Regions from separate parts of the Thalassotalea fonticola genome, predicted to be linked through region 2. Evidence: predicted binding sites of a transcription regulator. Region 2 holds the regulator's gene; each other region holds the start of a gene.
The links. The regulator sigma-54, encoded in region 2, starts transcription at its own class of promoters, with help from an activator protein. The targets are predictions, from matches to a motif close to GTTGGCACGNNNNTNGNNT.

Region 1: RI844_RS08850 (DUF2884 family protein) is a predicted target of sigma-54. The motif match lies at 1,803-1,821, and genes of this name have one in related genera.
Region 3: RI844_RS10295 (P-II family nitrogen regulator) is a predicted target of sigma-54. The motif match lies at 1,543-1,561, and genes of this name have one in related genera.

The regions. Positions count from the first base shown of each region.
Region 1 covers NZ_CP136600.1:2,160,594-2,163,810, reverse strand. Annotated here, with positions in the region: gene RI844_RS08855 (NAD-dependent malic enzyme) at 1-862, shown strand, start outside; gene RI844_RS08850 (DUF2884 family protein) at 919-1,764, opposite strand; gene RI844_RS08845 (CinA family nicotinamide mononucleotide deamidase-related protein) at 1,995-3,217, opposite strand, start outside.
Region 2 covers NZ_CP136600.1:2,689,421-2,692,637, reverse strand. Annotated here, with positions in the region: gene rapZ (RNase adapter RapZ) at 1-396, opposite strand, end outside; gene ptsN (PTS IIA-like nitrogen regulatory protein PtsN) at 442-891, opposite strand; gene hpf (ribosome hibernation promoting factor) at 894-1,181, opposite strand; gene RI844_RS10815 (RNA polymerase factor sigma-54) at 1,205-2,701, opposite strand; gene lptB (LPS export ABC transporter ATP-binding protein) at 2,802-3,217, opposite strand, start outside.
Region 3 covers NZ_CP136600.1:2,560,650-2,563,866, forward strand. Annotated here, with positions in the region: gene RI844_RS10290 (ammonium transporter) at 1-1,157, opposite strand, end outside; gene RI844_RS10295 (P-II family nitrogen regulator) at 1,172-1,510, opposite strand; gene RI844_RS10300 (SGNH/GDSL hydrolase family protein) at 1,757-2,875, opposite strand; gene RI844_RS10305 (DUF2913 family protein) at 3,091-3,217, opposite strand, start outside.

The DNA.
Region 1 (3,217 bases), 530 kb from region 2:
GGGTACTTTACTGGCGGCGTGCCGTATTAAAGGCAAGCCGCTTTCACAGCAAAAGGTAGCTTTTGTTGGTGCAGGCTCTGCTGGGTGTGGCATTGCTGAGCAAATTATCGCGCAAATGTGTTCAGAAGGGTTAACCGACGAACAAGCCCGCAAACAAGTTTTCATGGTTGATAGATATGGTTTATTAACTGATGGTATGGCTGATTTACGAGATTTTCAGCAGAAACTTGTCCAGCAAACTGACGTCATTTCAAATTGGCAATTCTCAGGTGAATATGCTGCTCTTTTAGATGTAATGCAATGTGCTAAACCAGACATTCTTATTGGTGTTTCAGGTCAAGCCGGACTATTCACTGAACAAGTGGTCAAAGCGATGGCTGAGGGTACCGATAAACCAATAATTTTTCCGTTATCTAATCCTTCCAAGCAAGTGGAAGCCACGCCAGAACAAGTGATTAATTGGACTGAAGGTAATGTAGTTATCGCCACCGGCAGTCCATTTTCGCCTGTTGAATATAACGGCGAAACATTTCACATCGCTCAATGTAATAATTCTTATATTTTTCCCGGTATTGGTTTAGGGGTTTTAGCCGCAAATATTAAGTTTATTAGTGACGAAATGTTAATGCTAGCCAGTGAAACACTAGCGAATGCATCTCCACTGGCTAATACTGGTAAAGGTGAATTGTTACCACCGCTGACTGAAATTGCCAGTATTAGTAGAAGCATAGCATTTGCGATAGGCAAGCTTGCTATGCAGCAAGGATTAGCTTTAGAAATTACTGAGAAACAATTATTAGCCAATATTGAAGCGAATTTCTGGAAACCAGAATATCGAGCTTATAAGCGTTCAACGATATAGAACAAAAAAAGAGGCTGCTAAAGTTAATTAGCAGCCTCTTTTTAAATTAAATATACTTAGTCGCTTACGGTAAGTAAATTAAAGTCATTAAGCTCATTAATACTATTGGATAATTCGGTTTCGAGTTGGTCTAAACTTTTTAGGTTATGACATAGCTTTTCGGCTTGCTTGCCCAGTTCTTCAGCTTTACCCTCAACAGCCATTTCTATATCTTTGCCCATATTTTCCATACGTTCGCCAAAAGCTTCCATATTTTCTTCAAAATTTCCTTCTTCACTGTTCATTGCACTGCCAACGGCAATCAGAATATCACCGACAGAATCAGTTATTAGCTCTTCAATTTCATCTTCTAGCTCTTCTTCCATAAATTCATCAAATTCATCAAAGTCTTGCTCTGCGATAAAGTAGCTACCATCTTTTTCATTGAAGCGTTTTTCAACTTCGCTATTAATCTTGGTAAAAATGCTATCAACACGTGCTTTGCTTTTTTCGTTGTCACCACTTAAACCAATAACAACATGACTAACAGCTTGAAAGGCAATTTCAACTGCATCTTCAGCAAGAGTTACAACTTCAGGTACTTGCCTATTTATTTGCTCAGAATATTCAGCAACTAGCGCTTGTTGTCGCTCACTCAAATCGACTAACTTACCTTCAACAAACAGCTGCTGATTATTGTTGATCTGTACATAGGTTTCATCGTTATTGATAAAGCGAATGTTATCACCTTCAACCACCACACCGTAGTTAACATCTATAGAGCATTCGTCGCTATTAAACGAGTAACTGCCAGATTTTGAATCAGATCCATGGCCTTTTTCGTGCGCAATTGTTGCGGTGCTTAACAGTGTTGTACTCAGTAATAGGCTTGCTGTTAAATTTACAATTAGTGATTTTTTCATGAGTTGTTCCATAATTTTATTGTACTTAATAGCTATTAAAGCAAAATATTTGCCAATAATATATTTTATATAATTTTCAGTGTGTTATGCCTTTTTCTGATAAGTTTAAAAGGTTAAATGTTAATTTAATCAATTATTTTTAGTCAATTTAACTAATTGTTAACAATACATAATACCATTCTGCATAAAGAATGACTGAGTTGACCATATCTTTATGCAGATTGGTTTAACTATGTTTTTGAATTGAATTGGCGCTCGACAAAATAACGTGGTTCATCATGGTAACCTAAAATTAATCGACGAATTAAATCTAAGCCAGTGTTGGCGATAAAATTTTGAAAATGAATTCGATGTGTGGGTAAGTACAACTTCTTAGTGAACACTTGCTGTTTATTAGCCCATGCAAGCCATACTGTGCCAACAGGTTTATCTTCTGTGCCACCATCAGGACCGGCAACACCCGACACTGAAACTGCATAGTCAGCTGCACTCACGGCCAAAGCACCGCTAACCATTTCTTTTACTACTTGCTCACTTACTGCACCAAATTGTTCTAAGGTTTGTGCATTTACATTAACTAATTTTTCTTTCATTCGATTCGAATAAGTCACAAATCCAGCTTCAAAAACATCTGAACAACCAGCTACGCCAGTCAGCTGAGCGGCGATCATTCCGCCGGTGCAAGATTCTGCTGTGGTAATTGTTTTACCGTTTTGCTTCAATAATTTAACCACTGTCGCTGCGATAGAGTCGCCGTTTTCACTGACGATATGTTGGCCTAATAGCCCCTTGATTTTACTGTACCACTCATCTCTAAGGGTTGTTGAGGTATGACTTCTGCTGGTTAACTTTACCTCTAAAAGTGGCATGGTTGCACGGAACCCAAGTTCGATTTCTTCTGGCCAATTAGGGTAGCTATCATTAACCATTTTTTGTAAACCGGATTCACCAATACCAAACACCTTAAGCTTTTGCGTAACGGTTTGCAGCTCTTCGGGTAACTGCTCTGCAATATTAGGTAAAATTTCTTCTCGCAGCATTGCTTTTAATTCAACAGGTACACCAGGAGTACAAATTATTTGACAGCTGTTATGATTAATAGAAAAACCTGGCGCGCTGCCAATTGGGTTATGTACGATATCACAACCTGTAGGTAGTAAAGCTTGCTTCAAATTCGGCCCTGTTAATCGATAACTGCGTTTTACACACCATGCTTTTACTTGTTCTAATGCTGTTGGGTGTATCGCTAGTGATTGCTTAGTTGTTTCTGACAAGGCTTGGGCGGTCATATCATCAACGGTTGGCCCCAAACCGCCATTTATAATCAGTATATCTGCGTCTTTACTGAGCTGTTCCATTTGCTCAGTTAGTAATTGCATATTATCACCAACAGTAACTTTGCGGGTAAGCTCTACACCCAGATTTTTCAGCTCACGGGCAATAAATACTGAAT
Region 2 (3,217 bases):
TAAATTCGCTCTACTTGCCACTGGATCAAGCAGTTTCTTCTCTAGTGCAATTGCTTGATCAAGAGCCATATTCTGGCGAATAAGCGGGTGAAGTCGTCTTGTTTCGCTATAGCGACGGATGAGTTCACTATCATCGGCGTCTAAATACAAAATACTTAATTCAACCGAATTAGGTAAATAATCAATGATCTCTTTAACGTCTTCAGGGTTTTCAGGAAGGTTACGTACATCAAGTGATACCGCGACGTTTTCATAATCATTAATAACGGTATGGGTTAGTGCAGGTAATAGGTTTACCGGAATATTATCAACACAATAATAACCAAGATCTTCAAGTACTCTTAAAGCTACGGTTTTACCTGAGCCTGAGCGACCACTTACAATGATTAATTTCATTTTCTACCTAATATATTTCTAATGGGGCAAATGTGGTTTAGTCGCTTAATTGCTTACTACTAATTGATGTAGTTCAGTTGAGCTATTACAACGTCTCACTTTTTTACTATTGTCTTTATCACTAAAAAATCGGGCTACACTGGCTAAAGTCTCTAAATGTTGCTGGCAATGATCTTCTGGTACAAACAATGCGAAAAAAATATCAACCGGTTTATCATCAATAGCATCAAATATAACGGGTTTATCTGTTGTCAGTAAGACCGCTACAGGGCTTTCACTATTATTGATTTTACCGTGTGGAATAGCAATGCCATTGCCAATACCGGTACTACTCAATTTTTCTCTTTTAGTTAAACTGTTCAACAATTCTTTTGCTGTTGCGCTGCTAATTTTATTAGCTGCAATTGCACTAATTTGTTCTAGAATGTTTTTTTTACTTTTCCCCTGTACTGCACATAGAGTGCAGTCAGGGCTTAATAGTTGGTCTAATTTCATAGTTAGTGATGAGCTAATTTAGCCTTATGTTTGAGCACTTGCCTATCTAATTTATCGATCAGACCGTCAATTGCCGCATACATATCTGCATGGTTGGCTGAGGCGAATATTTCACCGGCATTTACATGTAACGTTGCTTCAGCGATTTGTTGTAATTTCTCTACTTTCAGTACCACATATACATTATTTATGTGATCAAAATGCCTTTCTAATTTTTGCAGTTTTCCATCAACATATGAACGCATAGAATCGGTAACTTCAACATGATGACCGGATAGATTAATTTGCATAAGCTTTGTCCTTTTTTGTTGGTTTAAAGTAAACTTTTTCTTTGATTAGAAGGTGGTATTCCTAACGACTCTCTATATTTTGCAATCGTTCGTCGTGCAACATTAATGCCTTGAGCACTGAGTAGCTCAGCCATTTTGCTATCGCTCAATGGTTTAGCAACTATTTCAGCATCGATTAATTTTTTAATCAGTGCGCGTATTGCTGTAGATGAACATTCTCCACCATTTTCGGTACTTACGTGACTAGAAAAGAAGTATTTTAATTCAAATATACCTCTGGGAGTATGCATATACTTTTGCGTGGTTACACGAGAAATAGTTGATTCATGCATTTCAACTGCTTCAGCAATATCGTTTAACACCATAGGTCGCATAGCTTCAGCGCCGTGCTCAAAGAACCCTTGTTGTTGCTGAACAATACAATTAGATACTTTCAGTAAAGTATCGTTTCTACTTTCAAGTGATTTGATAAACCACTTGGCTTCTTGTAAGTGTGAGCGAATAAATTGACTATCTTCTGAAGATTTAGTTGTTTTTGCTATCGCCGCATACTGATTATTAATACCAATTTTAGGCGCTGTATCCGGGTTTAATTCTACTACCCAACGACCATTTTTTTTGAACACACTGACATCAGGAATTACGTATTGTTCGTCTTGCTTTACTATTGCATCGCCGGGTCTAGGGTTTAATGAGTGAATTAACTTCATCACTTCTTTTAACTGCGGCTCTTTTAATTTTGCTTTGCGCATGATCTGCCTAAAATCACGGTTTCCTAGCAAATCGATGTGTTCCTTGATCACTACTTTAGCCTCCGCGAGGAAAGGTGTTTCAGGATTAAACTGAGCAAGTTGAATAAGTAGACAATCGGCTATCGATTTTGCTCCAGAGCCGATAGGATCAAACATGTGAATGCGTTTTAGTACTGCTTCAATTTCGTCTAATTCAACTTCTTCATTTCCTAAACTAGATAAAATATCCTCACTGCTCACTGTAAGGTAGCCACTATCATCAATAGCATCAATTATTGCGATGGCAATGGTCCTGTCTGTATCTGAAAACGGGGTTAATTCCATTTGCCAAGTCAAATGATCTTGGATAGATTCTGTTGTTTCACCCTGATAAACATAGTCATCACTGTTGACGCCGCCCAGGCCAGTGTTTGAAGTACCGGCGCTAAAGCTTTCTTCCCAAGTTGAGTCTACCGATAGCTCTTCTGGAATTTCATTTTGTGTTAAAGCTTCAGAAGTGCTTATTTCATCGTGAGTAGGTTGTGCGTCTTCACTACCGTCAGTGGTATCTGCCGTTGCTTGTTTAGCATCTAAATGGGAATCTGAATTAGCATTATTCTCTTCTAGGTTACCAGACTCATCGACTTCTAATAAAGGGTTACTATCAAGAGCTTCTTGAATTTCTTGTTGGAGATCTAACGTAGAAAGCTGCAACAGTTTAATTGCCTGTTGCAACTGTGGAGTCATGGTTAAATGTTGCCCCATACGGAGCTGAAGACTAGGTCTCATTTTTTGAAAAATTCCAAATTTACATAACGTCAATATTATGTAAGTTAATTAGGGTTTGTTACACGGCTTTGCTGTTCTAAGCAATACACTATTAATATAACTATAGCTTGAATTTTTCACCTAGGTAGACATCTCGAACATGTTGATTACTTAAAACTTGTTCTGCATTACCTTCAGCGATTAATTCACCATGACTTACTATGTATGCGTGTTCACATACATCAAGAGTTTCTCGTACGTTGTGGTCGGTGATCAATACCCCAATACCACGATCTTTTAACTGTAAAATAATTTTTTTTATATCGCCAACTGAGATAGGGTCTACCCCAGCAAACGGCTCATCTAATAAAATAAATTTAGGATCAGCAGCCAGAGCCCTGGCTATTTCAACACGGCGCCTTTCACCACCAGATAAACTCTGGCCAGTATTCTCAACGATGTGGCCAATATTAAATTCTTCAACCAAACTCTCAAGTTTTTCTTGTCTGGCGATATCGTCTAGGTCTTTACGGGTTT
Region 3 (3,217 bases), 130 kb from region 2:
CGGATACCCATTGTTTTCTTCAATGCATACCAAACTACGATACTAGCTCCAAATACCCAAGCGAAGATAATGAATGCACCGTAAAGTTGCGCACCAAATGTTGCATCACCGTTGCTAAATGGCACAACCATAAGAGCAAAGAAACCAACCACACCGTGAACAGAGATAGCACCTACTGGATCATCGATTTTTAACTTGTCTAAAGAAGTAATTGAGAACACTACTAATACACCACCTAACGCACCAATTAAACTAGCAAACATAGGAGATGGAGATAGAGGGTCTGCAGTAATTGTTACCAGACCTGCTAATGCACCGTTCAAAATCATAGTTAAATCTGCTTTACCCCAGATAGCTTTATTTAATAATAAAGCTGCTACTGCACCTGCTGCTGCGGCGGCATTGGTATTTAAGAAGATTTGACCTACTGCTGTTGCATTCTCAGCATCAGATAGAAGTAATTGAGAACCACCGTTAAAGCCGAACCAACCCATCCATAAAATAAATGTACCTAATGTAGCAAGTGGCATGTTTGAACCAGGAATTGGATAAATTTCACCATTTTTACCGTACTTACCTTTACGAGCACCAAGTAATAACACACCTGCTAAAGCAGCAGCGGCACCAGCCATATGTACAATACCAGAACCGGCAAAGTCAGAGAAACCAGCTTCAGACAAGAAACCACCACCCCAAGTCCAGTAACCTTCAACTGGATAAATAAAGCCAGTTAGTACTACTGTGAATATTAAGAAAGCCCAAAGTTTCATACGCTCAGCAACCGCACCAGAAACAATAGACATTGCTGTTGCAACGAATACTACCTGGAAGAAGAAGTCTGATTCTAATGAATGGTCAGCACCTTCTGCTTGCGTACCAATTAAACCAGCGATACTTGGTAAAATTCCGCCTTCAGGGTTATCAACATACATGATGTTATAACCGACTAATAAAAACATTACACAAGCAATTGAATACAAGCAGATGTTCTTAGTTAAAATTTCAGTGGTGTTTTTAGAGCGAACTAAACCCGCTTCTAACATGGCAAAGCCTGCTGCCATCCACATTACTAATGCGCCAGATATTAAAAAGTAAAATGTATCTAATGCAAATCTCAATTCAGAGACTGTTGTTGTTAATGTTGCTAATTCTTCCATTGTTCAATCCCCTATTAAAGTGCTGCAACATCAAGTTCACCAGTACGAATACGTACTGCTGACTCAAGGTCGTATACAAAAATTTTACCGTCACCAATTTTACCGGTGTGGGCAGACTTGCTGATAGCTTCAATGATACGGTCAACGTCATCGGCTTTAACTGCGATTTCTAATTTTACTTTTGGTAAAAAGTCTACCTGGTACTCAGCACCACGGTATAATTCAGTGTGACCTTTTTGGCGACCAAAACCGCGAACTTCTGAAACGGTTAAGCCTTCTACGCCAACTTCAGAGATTGCTTCTCTAACGTCATCTAGTTTGAATGGTTTTATTATTGCGTTAATTATTTTCATTTCGCCCCCTATTTATAAGCTGACCAATAGGGTTACAAGTTGCGTACCAACTTTATTTATCTTTAAAAAACAAAGGATTAAATATCACTCAACAAAAAGGCACCATAAAGGTGCACCAAGGTGGTGCCAGAAAATCACTAGATAAGTGCATTGAAGATATTAAATATTTTGGTGAAATTCAGTTAGTGGGTGGGAATTGAAAGTAGATTTGGATTAAATTTTTAATGTTCAATCACAACGAAAAAACTACCACCCCATTTTACCCTTAATAAATTCAGTTAATTTTTCAGCATTGCGCTGGTGCTGATTTACTCTTGGATGCTTTTTATAGCCGGTATGCTCAAAAAGGACAGTGTCAATATTAGCTTTGCTATCCATTTGTTTAATTCGTGCTACAGCCGTTTTGACATAGCCCGGCCAGTTAGAGCCTTGTTTAGTAATATCCATACTTCCTAGAGCACAAATAATGGGTTTATTTGGATAGCGTTGACTAACTGTATAAACGAAATCTACATAAGCTTGAATAATTTGCTCGGAGTTTGGCATAGGAGAGATGCGTTTAGGGTCTTTAACCAGCCAACTATCATTCTGAAATAGATTAATAACGACTATATCTGGTGTCCAGCTAGAGAAGTCCCAGTGGCTTTTGTTATTGCCTGCGCCATTAACCTGATCAAAATACTCTGGCATGGTAAAATCAAACCAACTAAGCATAATACCAATACCACTAAGAGACACTGTATGGTGTTCGGCATTTAACTTTCGAGCAGTGATCGAACTATAGGACAGATAATTGTTCTTTTCGGATAAATCCAGATCACCACTATTATCAGCGGCTTCATTTCCTTGGCCGCTGGTGATGGAATCGCCGAAAAATGCTATCTTTCTTATTGGCCTAGTGGGCGGGTTGAGTAACTTGCCATTATCGGCTAGCTCTAAGCCGAGAAATTTGGTCGAGCCTTCATGCCCTTCGGTACGTTTATAGAGCTCTACTATGTGTTCGCCGTCTTGCAAATAAAAAGCGATAGGGTAAACGTGGCTACCTTGCTTGGCATGCAATACATGCGGGAATTGATCATTGCCATCAATAATTACATTAAAGTAGTTGTTACCTTCTTGATCATCCAATTTTATTTTTAGTGTCTTGCCAGTGAACTTGGCTTTGATTGAAGTGCCTGGCCAACTGATTAACGGCTGCTTTGGGTTAACAAAATCCATCCGCCCAGTATATTGAATATACTTATCATCGGGCTCAATAAAATTGCCGGCTAATAATAGCCCGCTTTGTAGAGTGAATATTATCCCAAGCAAACAACTTAGGCCAAGGTTGTTCTTATCTCGTTTTATCGTTTTGTATGTTTTCATTTTCATATGTTTTATAGCTGTATTGGTTTGTTGATGTTTTAGACAGTTACTTTGTCGCTAATATCTTCACGTGAACCATACGAATGGAACTTTCTACGTCCTCTGCTTCGTCTTATCCTATTTTCGTTAACGCACTACAATTGTTATACCACTACAAACAGCAGGTGTTCTTCACGGTACCAGCGAAATGTGCAGGACGATATGGCAATAGGATATTAATTGAACATTTTTGACGGTTTAGCAATATCACCAGAACATCTGTTATTAGGAAATAAGGTATATTCATTATAGGAAGTTCGCTGCTGATCATAAAAAGAAATGCCTTTGATCAGAAGAAATCCA